Linked DNA regions of Thermus aquaticus. Each later gene encodes a partner of the first gene's protein in a complex. Links are inferred from orthologs where the notes say so. Each region holds a gene or a part of one and is shown in the gene's direction. Other genes may lie near its edges.

What was found.
Region 2: the proteins of prmC (region 1) and prfA are in contact, whole or in part, in a crystal structure (PDB 2B3T), measured with the Escherichia coli proteins. The link is inferred for Thermus aquaticus from one-to-one orthologs.

Annotation. Positions count from the first base shown.
Region 1 is NZ_LHCI01000106.1:1,034,904-1,041,446, reverse strand. The notes cover bases 19-2,919. They hold prmC (peptide chain release factor N(5)-glutamine methyltransferase), read left to right. Parts: upstream 19-1,010; coding sequence 1,011-1,829; downstream 1,830-2,919. Other genes in these bases: BVI061214_RS06730 (Jag family protein), read left to right, coding at 461-1,048; BVI061214_RS06735 (YidC/Oxa1 family membrane protein insertase), read left to right, coding at 19-451. Also shown: more of BVI061214_RS06735, read left to right, coding at 1-18; lptB (LPS export ABC transporter ATP-binding protein), read right to left, coding at 3,164-3,892; gltX (glutamate--tRNA ligase), read left to right, coding at 3,946-5,352; BVI061214_RS06705 (hypothetical protein), read left to right, coding at 5,385-5,825; signal recognition particle-docking protein FtsY, read left to right, coding at 5,825-6,543. UniProt on the Escherichia coli protein: Methylates the class 1 translation termination release factors RF1/PrfA and RF2/PrfB on the glutamine residue of the universally conserved GGQ motif, i.e. on 'Gln-235' in RF1 and on 'Gln-252' in RF2.
Region 2 is NZ_LHCI01000106.1:304,117-315,307, reverse strand. Bases 3,828-6,797 are described here. They hold prfA (peptide chain release factor 1), read left to right. Parts: upstream 3,828-4,765; coding sequence 4,766-5,830; downstream 5,831-6,797. Other genes in these bases: BVI061214_RS02605 (hypothetical protein), read right to left, coding at 6,294-6,797; BVI061214_RS02610 (NUDIX hydrolase), read left to right, coding at 5,830-6,297; BVI061214_RS02620 (ZIP family metal transporter), read right to left, coding at 3,903-4,700; BVI061214_RS02625 (dolichyl-phosphate-mannose--protein mannosyltransferase), read left to right, coding at 3,828-3,837. Also shown: BVI061214_RS02650 (nitrous oxide reductase accessory protein NosL), read right to left, coding at 1-575; BVI061214_RS02645 (ABC transporter ATP-binding protein), read right to left, coding at 556-1,236; BVI061214_RS02640 (NosD domain-containing protein), read right to left, coding at 1,215-2,387; BVI061214_RS02635 (copper chaperone PCu(A)C), read left to right, coding at 2,477-2,899; BVI061214_RS02630 (SCO family protein), read left to right, coding at 2,896-3,498; more of BVI061214_RS02625, read left to right, coding at 3,511-3,827; more of BVI061214_RS02605, read right to left, coding at 6,798-6,959; BVI061214_RS02600 (glucodextranase DOMON-like domain-containing protein), read right to left, coding at 7,014-9,947; BVI061214_RS02595 (glycogen-binding domain-containing protein), read right to left, coding at 9,968-11,191. UniProt on the Escherichia coli protein: Peptide chain release factor 1 directs the termination of translation in response to the peptide chain termination codons UAG and UAA.

The DNA of each region.
Region 1 (6,543 bases):
CCAGCCCCTCATCCAGAAGATCAACGAGAAGTACAAGGACGACCCCAACAAGCGGGCAGAGGCCACCATGAAGCTCTACCAGGAGCACAAGGTGAACCCCGCCGCCGGGTGCCTGCCCCTTTTCATCCAGATGCCCATCCTCTTCATCCTCTGGAAGGTGATCGCCAACTACGAGTTCGGCCAGGGCCTCCTCTGGATCCCCGACCTGGCCCTGCCCGACCCCTACTACATCCTCCCGGTCCTCTACGTGGCCTCCACCCTCCTCTCCACCTGGCTCTCCGCCCACGGCAACAAGGACGTCATCCGCCAGGGGCTTTTCATAAACTTGATCTTCGTCTTCCTGGTCCTGCAGTTCCCCGCCGGGGTCACCCTCTACTGGGTCCTCTCCAACCTCATCGGCCTCTTCCAGCAGTGGCTCATCAACAAAAGCCTCAAGCCCCTGGCGGCGTAAACTGGGGTCATGGACGAGAAGAAGAAGAGCATTGACGACCTCCTCTCCGACCTGGGGGTGCTGGAAGAGGCCCCGGTGGAGGTGGAGCTCAAAGAAAGCGGGAAGGAGAGCCAAACCAAGGGCCCCAAGGAGGTTCTGGAAGAGTTTCTCGTGGGCCTCCTCCTCCGCCTGGACCCCGCCCACTACGTGGAGGTGCGCCAGGAGGGAAACCTCCTCCGGGCCGAGGTCAAGGGCGGGGACCTGGGGCGCTTCATCGGCAAGGAGGGGCGGACCCTGAAGGCGGTGGAGTACCTGGCGGGGGTGGTCCTGGCCAAGCACTTCGGCGGGGCCTACCGGGTGGTCCTGGACGCCGCCGGCTACCGCAAGCGGCAGGAGGACAAGATCCGCAGGCTGGCCCAGGAGGCGGCCCTTACCGTGGAGCTCACGGGAGAGCCCCTGCCCCTGCCCCCCATGCGCCCCTCGGAAAGGCGCATCGTCCACATGCTCCTCAAGAACCACCCCAAGGTGACCACGGAAAGCCACGGGGAGGGGGAGGAGCGGCACGTGGTGGTCTACCCCCGTGATAAGGCTCCTCCGGGAACTGGAGAGGGAGCTTGAAGGGGCGGGCCTCCCCAAGGGCGAGGCCCTGGACCTTCTGGCCCTGGCGGCGGGGCTTCCCCGAAAGGCCCTCCTCCTTAGGCTTTCCGAGCCCCCACCCCCGGGAGCGGAGGCCAGAGCCCGGGAGCTCCTAAAAAGGCGGCTTTCCGGCTATCCCCTGCAGTACCTCCTGGGGGAGGTGGAGTTTTTTGGCCTCCCCCTAAAGGTGGCCGAGGGGGTCCTGATCCCGAGGCCGGAGACCGAAGGGCTGGTAGAGCTGGCCCTGAGCCTTCCCCTTCCCCCAAGGCCCCGCGTCCTGGACGTGGGGACGGGGACGGGGGCCATCGCCTTGGCCCTGAAGCGGCACCTCCCCGAGGCCGAGGTCCACGCCACCGAGGTGGACCCTAGGGCCCTGGCCCTGGCGGAGGAGAACGCCAGGAGGCTGGGCCTTCCGGTCCATTTCCTGAAGGCCCCCCTCACGGGGGGGCTAAGGAGGCTGGACCTCATCGTCTCCAACCCCCCGTACCTGCCCGAGGCTTACCGGGAGGTGGCCCCCAAGGAGCTCGCTTTTGAGAACCCGCTGGCCCTTTACGCCGGGCCTGAGGGCCTAGACGTGGCCCGGCCCCTGGCCGGTGAGGCCTGGGAGGCCCTGAGGCCCGGGGGCTTCCTCCTAATGGAGCTCGCCCCGGAGAACGTGGGCCTCATGGCGAAGGAGCTTGGCGCCATGGGCTTCCAGGAGGTGGCGGTCCTAAGGGACCTTCTGGGTCGGGAGCGGTACCTCCGGGCCCGGCGGCCCCCCTAGGAGCTGGTAGGCCAGAAGGGGCCTTTCCGTGGTCCAGAGGTCCTTGGCGGCCACCACGCCCAGGCGCACCACGCCCTTTCTGCCCTGGAGGAGGGCCAGGCCCCGGGCCAGCTCCTCGGGGGAGGGGAAGGTGGCGTCTCGGGGGGAAAGCCCGCCTCCAGAAGCCTCCGCCGCGCCTCCTCCCCCAGGCGCTCCAGGACCTCCTGGTGGCGGGCCTGGGTGGAGAGGCGGAAGGTGGCGCTGGCCAGGACCTCCCCGGCGGCAAAGGCCTTCTTCTCCGGGTAGAAGCGGAAGCGCACCAGAAGCCTGCCGTCCCGGTACCCCGCCCCCTCGAGGACCGCAAGACCCGGCCCCTGCACCTCCCCTTCCAATAGCTCCGCCCCCCGGAAGCCCTGGAGGAGGGCCCGCCGCTCGGCCACCCGCTCCAAAGTGGCCCTCCCCTCCTCGGCCCCCAGGCGCACCTCCCCCAGGTAAAGCCCCTGGCTCAGGCGCAAAAGCCTCTCCGAAAGCTGGCCCCGCTCCCCCGCCAGGGCCTCCGCCTGCCTGAGGAGGCCCCGCACCCGCTCCTCGGCCTGGGCCAGGCTTCTCTGGGCCTCGGCGAGCCGCCCCCGCAGAGCGGAAAGCTCCTCCTCAAGGCCCTGGCGCTCCCGCCTGGCCTCCTCCAGGCGGGCCTGGAGGAGGGCGATGTCGGCCTCCAGGCGGCCCTTTTCCCCTTCCAGCCGCTTCTTCTCCGCCGCCGTCCTCCTCAAAGCCTCCTCCAGGGCCTTCAGGGCCTCGGTCCCTTCGGCCAGAGCCCTTTCCTTCTCCGCGAGGGGGGCTTCCTTTTCCGAAAGGAGCGCCGCCAGCCGGGTCTTTTCTTCCTCCAGCCGGGCCTTCTCCTTCCCCAGGGCGGCCACCTGGGCCTGAAGGCCCCTGGCCTCGGCCATAAGGCGCCCCTTCAGGGCCTCGGCCTCTTCCAGGGCCTTTAGAAGCTCCTTCCTCTCCGCCCTGAGGGCGTTGAGCTCGGAAAGGGCCCGGGCGGCCTCGGCCTCCATGGCCTCTTTGGCCCTTAGGAGGGCTTCCCGCTCCCCCTTAAGCCGGTCCCGCTCCTCCCGGACGGCCTGGGCCTCGAGGATGGTCTCCCGGGCCTCCCGGAAGACCAGCAAAAAGCCCAGGTAGCTGAAGAGGGCGATCCCCACCCCGGTCATGACGGCCACCAGGGTGGCCGTCTGCCTGGGCCTGAGGCCCAGGAAGCGGAAGTGCCGCTTTCCCGCCCACTTGGCCACCCGGTCCCCCAGGTAGGCCACCAGGGCGGAGAGGAGGAGGATGAGGACGAGGAGGGCCCAGAAGGTCATCTAAAGCTCGTAGTCTTCCCCCAGGTAGTGCCGCCGCACCCCCTGGTCCTTGGCGAAGGTCTCGGGGTCGCCGTGGAAGAGGATCTCCCCGTCGTACATCACGTAGACCCGGTCGGTGATGGCCAGGGTCTCCCGCACGGCGTGGTCGGTGACGAAGACCCCCACGCCCCGCCTTTCCCGAAGCTCGGCGATGACCTTCTGGATCTCCCGCACGTTCTTGGGGTCCACCCCGGTGAAGGGCTCGTCCAGAAGGATGAAGTCGGGGTCGGTGCAGAGGGCCCGGGCGATCTCCAGCCGACGCCTTTCCCCGCCGGAGAGGGCGTAGGCCATGCGGTCTTTGAGGTGGTAGATGGCCAGCTCCTCCAGAAGGGCCTTGGCCTTTTCCAGTCGCTCCCTCTGGGAAAGGGGCTGGAACTCCAGGATGGCCAGGAGGTTTTCCAGCACCGTCATCCGCCGGAAGGCGCTGGGCTCCTGGGGCAGGTAGCCGAGGCCCATGCGGGCCCTTTTGTACATGGGCAGGCGGCCGATCTCCTGGCCCTTCAGGAAGATGCGCCCCCCGGTGGGCCGGATGAAGCCCACCACCATGTAAAAGGTCGTGGTCTTCCCCGCCCCGTTGGGGCCGAAGAGGGCCACGATCTCCCCCCGCTTGAGGTGGAGGTCCACCCCCTTGACCACCTCCTTGGGGCCGTAGCGTTTCCTAAGTCCCTGGGCCACAAGCTCGCCGTCCATGGCCCTAAGCCTAAGGGCAAACCTTTAGCCCTGGGTGAGATAATGGGCCAGGTATGGTGGTGACCCGCATCGCCCCAAGCCCCACCGGCGACCCCCACGTGGGCACGGCCTACATCGCCCTCTTCAACTACGCCTGGGCGCGAAAGAACGGGGGCCGCTTCATCGTCCGCATTGAGGACACGGACCGGGCCCGCTACGTGCCCGGGGCCGAGGAGAGGATCCTGGCCGCGCTGAAGTGGCTGGAGATCGCCTACGACGAGGGGCCGGACATCGGCGGGCCCCACGCCCCCTACCGCCAGTCGGAGCGTCTGCCCATTTATAAAGCCCACGCCGAGGAGCTTCTGAGGCGGGGGTGGGCCTACCGGGCCTTTGAGACCCCGGAGGAGCTGGAGAGGATCCGCCAGGAGAAGGGGGGCTACGACGGCCGGGCCCGCCACATCCCCCCCGAGGAGGCCGAGGAGCGGGCCAGGCGGGGCGAACCCCACGTGATCCGCCTCAAGGTCCCCCGCCCCGGTACCACGGCGGTCAAGGACGAGCTCAGGGGCGTGGTGGTCTACGACAACGGGGAGATCCCCGACGTGGTTCTCCTCAAGTCCGACGGCTACCCCACCTACCACCTGGCCAACGTAGTGGACGACCACCTCATGGGGGTCACCGACGTGATCCGGGCCGAGGAGTGGCTGGTCTCCACGCCCATCCACGTCCTCCTCTACCAAGCCTTCGGCTGGGAGGTGCCCCGCTTCTACCACATGCCCCTCCTCAGGAACCCCGACAGGACCAAGATCTCCAAGCGCAAGAGCCACACCTCCCTGGAGTGGTACAGGGTGGAGGGCTTCTTGCCCGAGGCCCTGAGGAACTACCTTTGCCTCATGGGCTTCTCCATGCCCGACGGGCGGGAGATCTTCACCCTCGAGGAGTTCGTGGCCGCCTTTTCCTGGGAGAGGGTCTCCCTGGGCGGGCCCATCTTTGACCTGGAGAAGCTCCGCTGGATGAACGGCAAGTACATCCGGGAGGTCCTTTCCCTGGAAGAGGTGGCCCAGCGGGTCAAGCCCTTCCTGGAGGCGGCGGGCTTCTTTTGGCCCAGCGAGGCCTACCTGCGCCGGGCGGTGGAGCTCATGCGCCCCCGCATAGACACCCTGAAGGAGCTTCCCGAGAAGGCCCCTTATCTCTTCACCGAGGACTACCCCTTCTCCGAGAAGGCCAGGGCCAAGCTGGAGGAGGGCCTTCCCGTCCTCAAGGAGCTCCTTCCCCTCCTGAAGGCCCAGGAGGACTGGGGCGAGGCCGCCCTCGAGGCCCTTCTCCGGAACTTCGCCGCCCAAAGGGGCCTTAAACTGGGCCAGGTGGCCCAGCCCCTCCGGGCCGCCCTCACCGGGAGCCTGGAAACCCCGGGCCTCTTTGAGATCATGGCCCTTCTGGGCCGGGAACGGACCCTTTCCCGCCTGGAGCGGGCTCTTTCGTGAAGAAAGCCGCAAGCCGGGGTATACTGGAGAGCGTGAAGCGGTTCCTTCTCGCCACCATAGCCCTTTTGGGCCTGGCCACGGCTCAGAGCGCCATCCAGATGCGCTTCGGCTATGGGGAGGGCCTGGGCCTCACCTTCGGGGCCGGGGTGGAAAGCCGCCTCCGGCAGAACCTCTCCGGCCGCCTCCTGGCCGAGCTGGCCCCCGCCGCCCCCGGGGTGGCCCTCGAGGCCAGCCTCCTCTTCAAGCCGGACCTGGGCCAGTACGACCCCACCCTTAGGGGCCTCCTCCCCTACTTCGGCGGGGGGCTGAGCGGGCTCTTGGGCGAGCAGTCCACCGCTGGCGTCAGCTTCAGCGCCGGGCTTGAGGGGCTCCTTGACCCCTACACCGGCCTCTTCGCCGAGGCTACCTACGTCTACGGCTTCGCGGGCTTCCCCAAGGTCTGGCGCTTTGGGCTTGGCGTCAACTTCCGCTGATGGGCTTCTTTGACCGGCTAAAGGCGGGCCTGGCCAAGACCAGGGAGCGGCTTCTCAAGGCCATTCCCTGGGGCGGCAACCTCGAGGAGGTCCTGGAGGAGCTAGAGATGGCCCTCCTGGCCGCCGACGTGGGCCTCTCCGCCACCGAGGAGATCCTTCAGGAAGTCCGGGCCTCGGGCCGCAAAGACCTGAAGGAGGCGGTGAAGGAAAAGCTGGTAGGGATGCTGGAGCCGGACGAGCGCCGGGCCACCCTGAGGAAGCTGGGCTTCAACCCGCAAAAGCCCAAGCCCGTGGAGCCCAAGGGCCGGGTGGTTCTGGTGGTGGGCGTGAATGGGGTGGGCAAGACCACCACCATCGCCAAGCTGGGCCGCTACTACCAGAACCTGGGCAAGAAGGTCATGTTTTGCGCCGGGGACACCTTCCGGGCCGCCGGGGGAACCCAGCTTTCCGAGTGGGGAAAGCGCCTTTCTATCCCCGTGATCCAAGGACCGGAGGGCACCGACCCCGCCGCTCTCGCCTACGACGCCGTCCAGGCCATGAAGGCCCGGGGCTACGACCTCCTCTTCGTGGACACCGCAGGCCGCCTCCACACCAAGCACAACCTCATGGAGGAGCTGAAGAAGGTCAAGCGGGCCATCGCCAAGGCCGACCCGGAGGAGCCCAAGGAGGTCTGGCTGGTGCTGGACGCCGTCACCGGCCAAAACGGCCTGGAGCAGGC
Region 2 (11,191 bases), 730 kb from region 1 along the record:
TGCCGGCCGTGCTGGGCCTTGTGGGCCTCGGCGAAGGCCCGGGCCTTGGCGGGGCTATCAAAGGCCACGAGCTTGGCGTTCATCACCACCATCATCCGCTCCCCAAAGTAGTAGGTGGCCCTCCGGGCGGGGATGAGGCGCACGCTTCCCTGAGGGTTCTGGGGATCGTAGCTTCCCCGATCGGTCACGTAGAAGGTGGCCCCTTCCCCGTCTTTCAGGCCGTGGACCCAGGCGTAGTTCACCATGCAGGCGAGGCTCTCAAAGTGGAGGGCCTCCACGGTCTCCTTGGGGTTGTGGGGGGCGGGCCGGGGTGCCTTGAAGGAGATCTGGCTGTAGGTCTGCTCAAAGAAGCCCTTGGCGAAGGTGCGCCCCCGCCACTCTCCCTCCGGGGTCTTGATGGGCATGCCGCAGAAGGCGCAGGTGGCCTCCTCCCAGGGAATGGGCTTCGGGGGGATGAGGTCCCTGCCCATCCCGGGGGACATGCCCATCTGGCTGTGCCCCATATGGGCCAGGGCCGGGGCCGCCAGCGCCAAACCGCCTAAAGCCGCCAAAACCTCACGCCGCGTCTTCGCCATAGACCACCTCCATTAGCCAGGGGAGGCGCTCTCCCCTTGGGCCCAAGACCTCTTCCGGGGGGCCTTCCTCCAGAAGCCTTCCCCCCTTGAGGAGAACAAGCCGCTGGGCCAGGGCGGCCTCCTCGAGGTCGTGGAGGGCCAGGAGGACCACCCCTTCCCCCTTGTCCCTGACCCAGTTCCAAAACCGCTCCCGCCCCCTGGGGTCCAGGGCGGCGGTGGGCTCGTCCAGAAGCCAGACGGTGGGGTTTCCCATGAGGCTTGCGGCGATGGCCAGGCGCTTGGCCTGCCCCCCGGAGAGCTCCCCCACCCGCCTGGGCAGGAGGGCCTCTATGCCCATGCGGAAGACGGCCTCGTCCAGGGCCTCCCGGGTCAGGCCCTTCACCTCCTGGGCCCCCTTCAGGACCTCGAGGGCCTTCAGGTGGGGGAAGAGCCTGGGGGCCTGGGGCAGGTAGGCCCGGAGGGCCAGGGCCTTGGGGTCCCTGGGGTCGTGGCCCAGGAGGGAAGCCCTTCCCCCATCGGGCTTGAGCCTCCCCGCCAGGACGGCCAGAAGGGTGCTCTTGCCCGCCCCGTTGGGGCCGAGAAGCCCCACCACCCCGCCTTCGGCCCGGAGGTTCAGGCCGAAGAGCCTCCCCCGCTTGACTAGCGCCTCCACCGCCACCATAGAAGACCTCCGCCAAGCCCCAGGAGAAGGGGGGCCGGGTTGGGCTTTTTCTCCTGGGGAAGGGGCCTCGGCTCCGGGTCCGCCAGGCCGAGAAGCCTCAGGCCCGGCACCTGGGTCTCGGCGCTTTCCCAGAGGACCACCCCGGGAGAGAGGGCAAAAAGGGAGAGCTCCGGCTGCCGGGCGAGGAGGAGGGCGAAGCTCCCGCTGGGGAGGTGGGGTACGGGAAGAGCCGGGGCCCGGTCGTAGGCGTTGCCCCGCACCCGGGCCTTGGCCTTGGGGGCGTCCACCAGGAGGTCGTAGAGGTTGCCCGAAAAGGCGTTTTCCACCACCTCCGCCGAGTTCTCCCCCCGCTCCCGGGTGATGCGGAGGGCGGTGCCGTTTTCCAGGAAGCGGTTTGCCCTCACCGCCACCTCCTTGGCGTCCAGGAGGACCAGGCCCAGGGTGTTGCCCAGGAAGAGGTTGGCCTCCACCCGGCTTTGTCGCTCGTCCTGGACCAGAAGGCCGTAGCCGATGGGGGTCTTGTGGTCCAGGAGCCGGTTTTTGGCCACCAGGTTGGCGGCCCCGTGCATGACGGCGTTGCCCACGGCGTTTTCCCGGCTCAGGTTCGCCTCCACCCGCACCTCCCAGGAGAACATCACATGAAAGCCGTAGCGGCCATTTCGCTCCAGCAGGTTCTTGTGGATCCGCATCCCGGGGCTGTACTCCACATAGATGGCATCCATGTAGCCCGAGAGTTGGCTCCCTTCCACCCCCGCCTCCGGGCTCCGGTAGACCAGGACCCCAGGGGAGCGGCCCAGGCCCCGGGCCTTCAGGCCCCGCACCTGGGCCTTCGGGGAGTCCTCCACCCTGACCGCCGTGGGGGCCCCTTGCACCTCCACCCCTTCCAGAAGGCATCCCTCGCACCCCTTCAGGTAGATGGCGGCGTCGGGCTCAAAGAAGTCCTCCTCCTTCCCGGCCCCCACCACCTCGAGGCCCCTCACCCGTATTCCCGGGGCCAGGAGGCTCAGGGTGTGCCCCCTCGTCCCCCGAAGGACCGCCCCCTCCCCCTCCACCACCAGGCCCGGGGCGCTGAGGACCAGAGGGCCCTCCACCTCCCCGGTGAGCTTCAGGACCGGGGCGGCCAGGGCCAGGCTCAGGAGAAGGGGGCCCATACACCGCCAGGCTAGGGCAGGGGGGTGGGACATTCGTACTTCCGGCGGAAAGTACATTTGTCCCGGTCCCGGGGTCTAGACTCTTCCCTGTGAGGCGCCTTCTCCCTATTCTCCTCTTCCTCTTCCCCGCCCTGGCCCAGGTGGTGGTGGTGGAGCCGGGCTGGGTGCGCCTGGTGCCCCCGGTGGTCCCGGACACCGCCGCCTACCTCACCCTGGTGAACCGGGGCCAGACCCCCTTAAGGCTTGTGGGGGCCGAGACCCCCGTGGCCAGCCGGGTCTCCCTCCACCGGGACCACCAGGAGCACAAGGGGGGGCACGCGGTCTTGGGCATGCGCCCCCTGCCCTACGTGGAGGTTCCCCCGGGGGGTAAGGTGGCCTTCCGCCCCGGGGGCTACCACCTGATGCTGGAGGGTCTCAAGCGGCCCCTGAAGGCGGGGGAGAAGGTGGAGCTCACCCTCCTCTTCCAAGGGGGCTTGAAGGTTAAGGTAGTCTTGCCCGTGGAGAGGCGATGAAGCGCTTTTGGCCGGCCTTCCTAATCCTGGGGCTTTTGGGCTTAGGCTACCTCCTCGTGCCCAAGGGTAGCCACAGCTTTTTCGGCACCCGCCTCCTGAACCCCAAGCCCGTGGACTTCACCCTCGAGGGCCCCAAGGGCCCCGTGCGCCTGGCCGACTTCAGGGACAAGCTGGTCCTCATCTTCTTCGGCTTCGTGCACTGCCCCGACGTCTGCCCCACCACCATGATCTCCCTGAAGCAGGTCTACGAGAACCTCTCCCCCGAGGAGCAGAGGCGCGTCCAGGTTATCTTCATCAGCGTGGACCCCGAGCGGGACACCCCGGAGATCGCCGACCAGTACGCCAAGGCTTTCCACCCCGCCTTCCTGGGCCTCACGGGAAGCCCCGAGGAGGTCCAGGAGGTGGCCCGCGCCTTCGGCGTTTACTACCAGAAGACCGCCTACCGGGGCCCCGGGGCGTACCTGGTGGACCACACCGCCACCACCTTCGTGGTCCAGGGGGGCAGGCTGGTCTTACTCCTAAGCCCCGACAAGCTCAACTTCGCCCAGAACCCGGGTTATCTTCCCAAGGTGGTGGCGGACCTGCGGGCCCTCCTGTAAGCTGAGGGCACGATGGATTTCAAGGGACTTTTGGAGAAGGCCAAAGAGGCGGCCAGGTCGGTGGCCCAGGAGGCCGAGAAGCGGCTTCAGGAGATCAAGGAGAAGCTGGACCAGGACAAGGACGGGCGGCCCGACGTCCTGGAAAAGGCCCTGGAGGAGGCGGAAAAGGCCTTGCATGAGGCCAAAAGCCGCCTGGCGGACCTGGACCAGGACAAGGACGGCGTTCCCGACAAGCTGAAGGAGGTCTCCGAGCTGGCCAAGAAGGCGGCGGAAACCGCCAAGGCCAAGGCCGAGGAGGCCGCCCACCTCCTCAGGGAGCGCCTGGGTAAGGGCGAGTAGGTGCCCGCACTTTGGTTTCGCCACATGAGGTGCCCAAGCCCGGGCTGAAGGCTTTTCTGGGGTACTTAGCCCAAGGCCACGTCCAGGGCCATCATCAGGGCGAAGCCCATCATCACCCCGAAGGTGGAGACGTCCCCGTTGCCCTCCCTTTGGCTTTCGGGGATGACCTCCTCCACGATCACGAAGACCATGGCTCCGGCCGCCAGGGCCATGAGGTAGGGGAGAAGGACCAGCATCTCCTGGACCAAAAGCGCTCCCAGGACCGCCCCGATGGGTTCCACGATGGCGGAAAGCTGGCCGTAGAACCAGGCCAGGCCCGCCCCCACCCCGGCCCGCCTCAGGGGCCAGGCCACGGCCAGGCCCTCGGGCAGGTTCTGCAGGCCGATTCCCAGGGCCAGGGCGATGGCCCCGCCCAGGGTGGCCGCCCCCGTGGGGTCCAGGCCAGCCGCCCCGAAGGCCACCCCCACCGCCAGGCCCTCGGGGAAGTTGTGCAGGGTGATGGCCAGGATAAGGAGGGTGGTGCGCCGCCAGGGGGTGGGGATCCCTTCCCGGGCCTCCATGGGAAAGCCCAGGTGCAGGTGGGGCAGGAGGCGGTCCAGAAGCCGGAGAAGGGCCCCTCCCGCCAGGAAGCCCACCACGGCGGGGACCCAGGGGGTCACGCCCTGGGCCTCGGCCATCTCCATGCCGGGGACGAGGAGGGAGAAGACGCTAGCCGCCAGCATCACCCCGGCGGCGAAGCCCAGCATCCCGTCCAGGAGCTTGCGGCTGGGCTCCCGGGCCAGGAAGACGCTGGCCGCTCCCAAGGCGGTGAGGCCCCAGGTGAAGAGCCCGCCCAAAAGGGCGTAGAGGAGGGGCGCTTCCATGGCCCCGATTTTAGGGGAGCCTAAATCCCCCGGCAAGCCCCCCTTGGGGTATCCTGGAATCAGGTATGCTGGATAAGCTCGCGCGCTTAGAGGAGGAGTACCGGGAGCTGGAGGCCCTTCTCGCCGATCCCGAGGTCCTGAAGGACCAGAAGCGCTACCAGGCCCTTTCCCGGCGCTACGCCGAGATGGGGGAGATCATCGCCCTCATCCGGGAGTACCGCAAGGTCCTCGAGGACCTGGAGGGGGTGGAAAGCCTCCTGGAGGACCCCGAGCTCCGGGAGGTGGCCAAGGCGGAGAGGGAGGCGCTTTTGGCCCGCAAGGAGGCCCTGGAACGGGAGCTTGAGCGCCACCTCCTGCCCAAAGACCCCATGGACGAGCGGGACGCCATCGTGGAAATCCGGGCCGGCACCGGGGGCGAGGAAGCGGCCCTTTTCGCCCGCGACCTTTTGGAGATGTACCTGCGCTTCGCCGAGGAGATGGGGCTGGAAACCGAGATCCTGGACTCCAACCCCACGGACCTGGGCGGCTTCTCCAAGGTGGTCTTTGAGGTAAGGGGCCCCGGGGCCTACGGCACCTTCAAGTACGAGAGCGGGGTTCACCGGGTGCAGCGGGTACCGGCCACGGAGACCCAGGGGCGCATCCACACCTCCACGGCCACGGTGGCCGTTTTGCCCAAGGCGGAGGAGTCCGACTTCCAGCTCAACATGGACGAGGTCCGCATTGATGTGATGCGGGCCTCGGGGCCCGGGGGCCAGGGGGTCAACACCACCGACTCGGCGGTGCGGGTGGTCCACCTGCCCACGGGCATCATGGTCACCTGCCAGGACTCAAGGAGCCAGATCAAGAACCGGGAGAAGGCCCTCATGATCCTCCGTAGCCGCCTTCTGGAGATGAAGCGGGCCGAGGAGGCGGAAAAGCTCCGCCAGGCCCGCCTGGCCCAGATCGGCACCGGGGAGCGCTCGGAGAAGATCCGCACCTACAACTTCCCCCAGTCCCGGGTCACGGACCACCGCATCGGCTTCACCACCCACGACCTGGAGGGCGTCCTCTCGGGTAAGCTCCAGCCCCTTCTGGAGGCCCTCAAGCGGGCCGACCAGGAGCGCCAGCTGGAGGCCATGACGGAAGCGTGATGCGCCGCGAGATCCTGGTGGTGGCGGCCATCCTCATGGACCGCCAGGGGCGGGTCCTCCTGGTGGGCAATGACTGGGGGCGCAAGGGCCTGGTGCGCTACACCCTCCCCGGGGGAACGGTGGAGCCCGGGGAGACGGTTCCCGAGGCCCTGGTGCGGGAGGTGCGGGAGGAGACCGGCCTAAGGGTGAAGGCCATTGAGCACCTGGCCTACGTGATCCAGGTGGAGGACCGCCGCAAGAACGAGCGCACCCTGGCCCTGGCCTTTAGGGCCAGCTACGAGGGGCTTCTGAACCCAAGGGACCCCGACGGCCACATCGTGGAGGCCCGCTTCTTCACCCTGGAGGAGGTGGCCCAGAAGCTTGCGGGCCACCGCCCCCTCCAGGAGCCCCTCATGGACTACCTTCAGGGCGAGCGGGGGCGGTTTTACGCCTACCCGGGGTGGGGCCTGGAGGGGGTTAGGGTCTAGGGCCCCAGCTTTCGCTTCAGGTAAGCCACAAGCTCCTCTATGGCCTTGCGGAGGGCCCTTTGCTCCTCGGCCAGGGCCTCCAGGGGGTCCTTGTGGGGCTCGAGGCCGGATAAGGTCTTGAAAAGCAGGGTGGTGTTGCCGCACCTGGGGCAGGCGATGCCTTCGGGGCGGACCGAGGGGGCGTAGAAGATGCGGGCCCCGCACCGGGGGCAGAGGAGGTACTTGGCCCCCAGGGCCTCTCCCTTGCGCACCTCCTTTTCCAGCTCCACGGCCTCCTCCCGGGGGAAGCCCAGGAAGTAGTCCTCCCCCACCTTGAGGAGGCCCGGGGTTTCCTCGGTGCTCTTCAGCTCCCCCCGCTTCCCCTCGGGGACCTCCCAGGTGAGGCCGTTCCAGCGGAAGTGGCGGAGGTGCTTCTTCCCCTCCCGGTCCTCAATCTCCACGATGAGCTGGAGGTTGGGGTCCTTGGGGTAGTAGTAGAGCCGCACCGCCTGCACCCCGGAAAGGGCCTGGGTCTTGGGCAGGGTGTAGCTCAAAGGGCCTTCCCCCCGGGCGGGGTAGCCCACCAGGCGCTCCAGGTCGTAGATGGTGAGGCCCAGGCGGCCAGAATCTCCGTAAAGGAGGCGCTCCACATGCTTGAAGGCGGCCTCGAGGCCTGGGTCCATGGCAAAAGTCTACCCCGGGAAGGCCTTCCCGGGGTAGACCCAAAGTTCACGGGCTCAGGGCGCGGGCCAGGTCACGCAGTAGGGCTTGAGGACCGCATACTTGCCGCCTCCGTACTGGGAGAGCATGGCCTCCTGGACCCCCTTCTCCGGCCACAGGTAGTCCACCACCAGGGGGGCGTCCTCGTTCCCTGCCCCGCCCAGGTTCCAGGGGCCCGCCTCCTTGCCCACGGGGCGGAAGTGGTCGGGACCATAGCCGTCCTGGCTCCCCACCAGCACGTAGAAGCAGACCTTCTGGCCGGAAGCGGGGTTGAAGTACTTCTTGTCCACTTGCAGGATGACCTGCTTGTCCGCCGGGTTGCTGGCCACCACCACCCCGTCCGCCGTGTCGGTGCCGTCGGGGAAGCCCACCCGCTGGCCGTACTGGGGCCAGCCCGCCGCCTTGAGGAAGAGGTCCCAGGGGTGCTCGGGGTCAAAGGCCACCTTGGCCCCTTTGGCGAAGGTCTCGGTTTTGCCCCCTTCCTTGTAGTCTATGTAGACGTTGATGAGCTGGTGGCTGAAGCCGGCAGGGGCGCCCCAGGGGTTGGTCATCTCCTTGAAGGTGAAGACAAAGGTCCAGGTGGCCCCGCCGTCCAGGATGCGCATCTCCAGGAGGTCAAAGAGCCCCTTAAAGGGAGCGAAGGCCTGGTCCTTGGGGTAGGTGTAGGTGCCGGGGCCATGCTCGTCCCCCTCGGGGTCCTTGACCACCAGCACCTCCTTGCCCGCCAGGCGCTGGGGGAGGCTCAGGGCCAGGGGGTTGCCGTTCGGGGCGATGTCCAGGATGCGACCCTCTTTTTCTAGGACTATGGCCAGGCGAAGGGTGTCCCCGGCCTCCGCCTTGAGGGTGGTGTAGGGGATGCGCATCTCCACCACGTCGCCCACGAAGGCCCGCCTACCCGCCAGGTCGGCGGGGGAGCTGGCCAGAACCCAGGCCCCGTCCCGGTAGGCGTAGCGCACCAGCACCCCCTGACCCTCCCGTACCTGGTTGAAATCTAGAGTGATCCGTTGTTGCAAAGGAAAGCCCAAGGAAACCTCCCCGCCCTCGGGGAAGGCGGCCCCGCCCTCCTCCCTGGGGGTGGTGGCGTAGACGTGGAGGCGATACCCCTGGCCCACCAGGTCCAGGGCTCTGGTCCCGTCCCGCAGGTCCACCCGGAGGTAGACGTTCTGCTCGTCAAACCCCAGGTAGAGGCCTTTGATGAGGTCGTCCGGGGTCTGCATGGTGGTGCCGTCGGCGTCGGGGAGGTAGGCGGCCCCTTTCCACTCCTCCGCCTCGGCCCGCCCGTCCAGGTTGGGCTTCAACCGCCCTGGGGTTCCCTGGGGTTGCACGGGGGGGCGCACGGCGATGTAGAGCTCCTCCGGGGGCTTCTGGCCCAGGGTTTTGTAGACCGCCTGGAGGATGGAGCGGAAGGCCTCATCAAAGGGGGGGTGGTTGGGGAAGCCGGTGTCCTGGCCGTACCACCAGAACCAGTCGGAGGCCTGGGCGGCGTAGATGAGGCCCATGGCCTTCTCCACCACCTGGGGGTCGCCACCCTGGTCCTTGTAGGCCATCACCGCCTGCCGGGCCCGGCTCAGCCGGTCCCAGGCCTCGTTTTCCTCCGGCTCCCCGGCCCACATGGCGAAGTCCCCGGCCCAGCCCCCGGTGCCCAGCCTGGCGATGGGCAGGGAGGGGAGGTTCAGGACCTCGGAGAAGAGCACGGTTTCCAGCGTGCCCTTCTTCTGCTCCTCCGCCAGGCGCTTGTAGAGGAGGCGGCGGAAGTCGTTGCCGTTATTCGGGTAGTTCTCCCAGGCGTTCTCCCCGTCCAGGGCGATGGTGAGGACAGCGTTGGGGTTCTGGCCGATCACCTGGCGGCGGATCTCCAGGAGGGTGCCGATGAAGTCCTCCACCGCCCGCTCGGCGGGCATCTGGCTGTAGCTGAAGCCGATGCGGTCCGAGAGGTCCCGGTGCCGGAAGAAGAGGACCACCTGCTTGCCGTTTTTCTCCACCCGGTAAAGCCGGGTGAGGGTGGCGGGGTTCACGGGGAAGCCGCTCTTGCCCAGGATGGCCTCGTCCGTCACCAGGAAGCCGATGCCCTCCTCGGCGTAGAGCTCCGCGGCCTTCTGGCTCACGGCCCCTTCGGGAGGCCACATCCCCTTGGGGGCCTTGCCGAAGAGCTTCTGGAAGTAGTCCCGCCCGGCCCGGACCTGCCAGCGGGCGTCCTCCGGCCAGGCGATGGGCTCTTTGGGCAGGGCCAGGGCGGGGTTGGACTCGCGGATGGCCTCCTTGTCTATCAGGATGGGCAGGATGGGGTGGTAGTAGGGGGTGGTGATGAGGTCAATCTGGCCCCGCTCCCAGAGCTCCCTGTGGAGGGGCAGGATGGTGGCCATGAGCTCCAGGTGCTTCTTGAGGACGTAGGCCAGGTCCTCCTGGGTGAAGCCCCGGTCCTTGCGGTAAAGGGCCTTCAGCCCAGGGTCCCGCTCAATGTAATCCACGTTGATCCAGTAGAGGTTCCAGAGCACCCGCAGGTCCTGCAGGTCCTGGTCGGCGAAGGTCTCGCCCCGGATTTTCTTGGCCTGGAGCTCCTTGTAGCGGGGGCTTTTTTCCACGAAGCGGGGGTTGATGTCAAAGAAACGCTCCACGATGAAGGCCCGCTCCTCTTGGGAAAGCTGGCCCAGGGGCTTTTCCGAGACCCGCCAGTAGGCGTCTTTGGCCTTCCCCGAGAGGTAGTCCTCAATCTGCTTGAGGAGGGTGGAAGTGTAGTCAAAGGTGACCTTGATCTCGGGGAACTCCTTGAGGACCTCGGCCATCCAGGGGTAGCTGTTCGTCCCGTGCATGCGCACCCATGGCCCCTCGTATTGCCCGGTGACAGGGTTCTCGTAGGGGGGCTGGTGCTGGTGCCACAGGATGGCCACCTTGAGGGGCTGGGCAAAGACAGCGCCCAAGGCCAAGACGAGTGTGAAGAAGGTTCTTTTCATGTCTTCTCTCCTCCTTTAGATTAGAAGGGAACGAGGCCTGCTAGCGTGAGGCGCGGGGTGAGATCGGCGGACACCTCGAGGCCCAGGTAGAGCGTGCCCAAGCCTATCTTGCGCTGCCCTTGGGCATAGAGGCCAAGCCCGTTGTTCCATGCCAGTCCCGCTTCGCCAGAGAAGCCTAGAACCTGCCCCTGGAAGCCCACTTGTGCGGCCAGGGTTTGGTAATCGGTGGAGAGGCGGAGAAAGGGTGCGGGTTCCAGGGCGCGGTAGAGGAGCTGCAGGCGCGCCTCTTTTAGCCCCACAAAGCCATTCCTGGGGCCTTCCAAGACGAAGACGCTTTGGTTGCGGAAGAACAAGCGGGAAAGGCCAAACCCTGTGGGCTCGCTGCCCGCCAGGTCTAGGCTGAAATCTCCCAGGGTGGAGGCCAGGTAGAGCTCCGCCTCCAGGTCCTTCTCCTTGTAGCCCAAGGCCAGCCGGGCCCCCAGGCCTTGTCCGGCGGTGAAGCCGGTCACGCTCTGGCCGAAGGTGGCCCCTAGGTTCAGGGTGGGCTGGAGGGCTCCAAACTGGGGGAGGTTTAGGGCCAGGAAGGCCCCGCCTCCCGTGGCCCCGGAGGGAAGATGCCAGCCCCCGGTGGCGAAGACTGCGTCCACAAAGAAGGAAAAGCCCTCTAGCTTGCCCCCCAGGCTCCCCAGAACGTAGGCGTTCTGGCCAGGCACGGCCCCAAAGTAGAGGCCTAGGTCATACTCCCCGGCCCGAGTGCTGAGGCCCAGGGTGGTGAGGCCCACGCCAAAGCTGTCCACGTAGCTCAGGAAAGGGCGGGAGAAGAGGGGCGCGTTGAAGCCCATGGCCAGGTTCAGATCCTGGTACCGGGTACCGATTCTGCCGGACTGGAAGAGGAGGCCTCCCCCGCTTTGGCCTGCCAGGCTGAAGGCCAGGTGTAGGTCCTCTGCCTGGTAGGTCAGGTGCAAGAAGGCCTGCCCTTCCTGGACCTTGAGCCCCTCCACGTCGATCCTCCCGTGGAGGAAGCCTTTCAGGCCCAGGCCCTGGGCTCCGCTCTTGATCTTGAGGACCCCGTTTTCCCGAACGAGCTCCACCACAGCGTTTTTGCCGCCAAAGCCGTCATCGGTGGTGTCCAGAGCGTTGGGGTCTTCGGTCCAGACCCCGTCTACGTAGTACTTGTATTGATGCCGGCCCGGAGGCAGGTCCAGAAGGATGTACCAGACCCCGTTGGCCCCTTTATACATGGG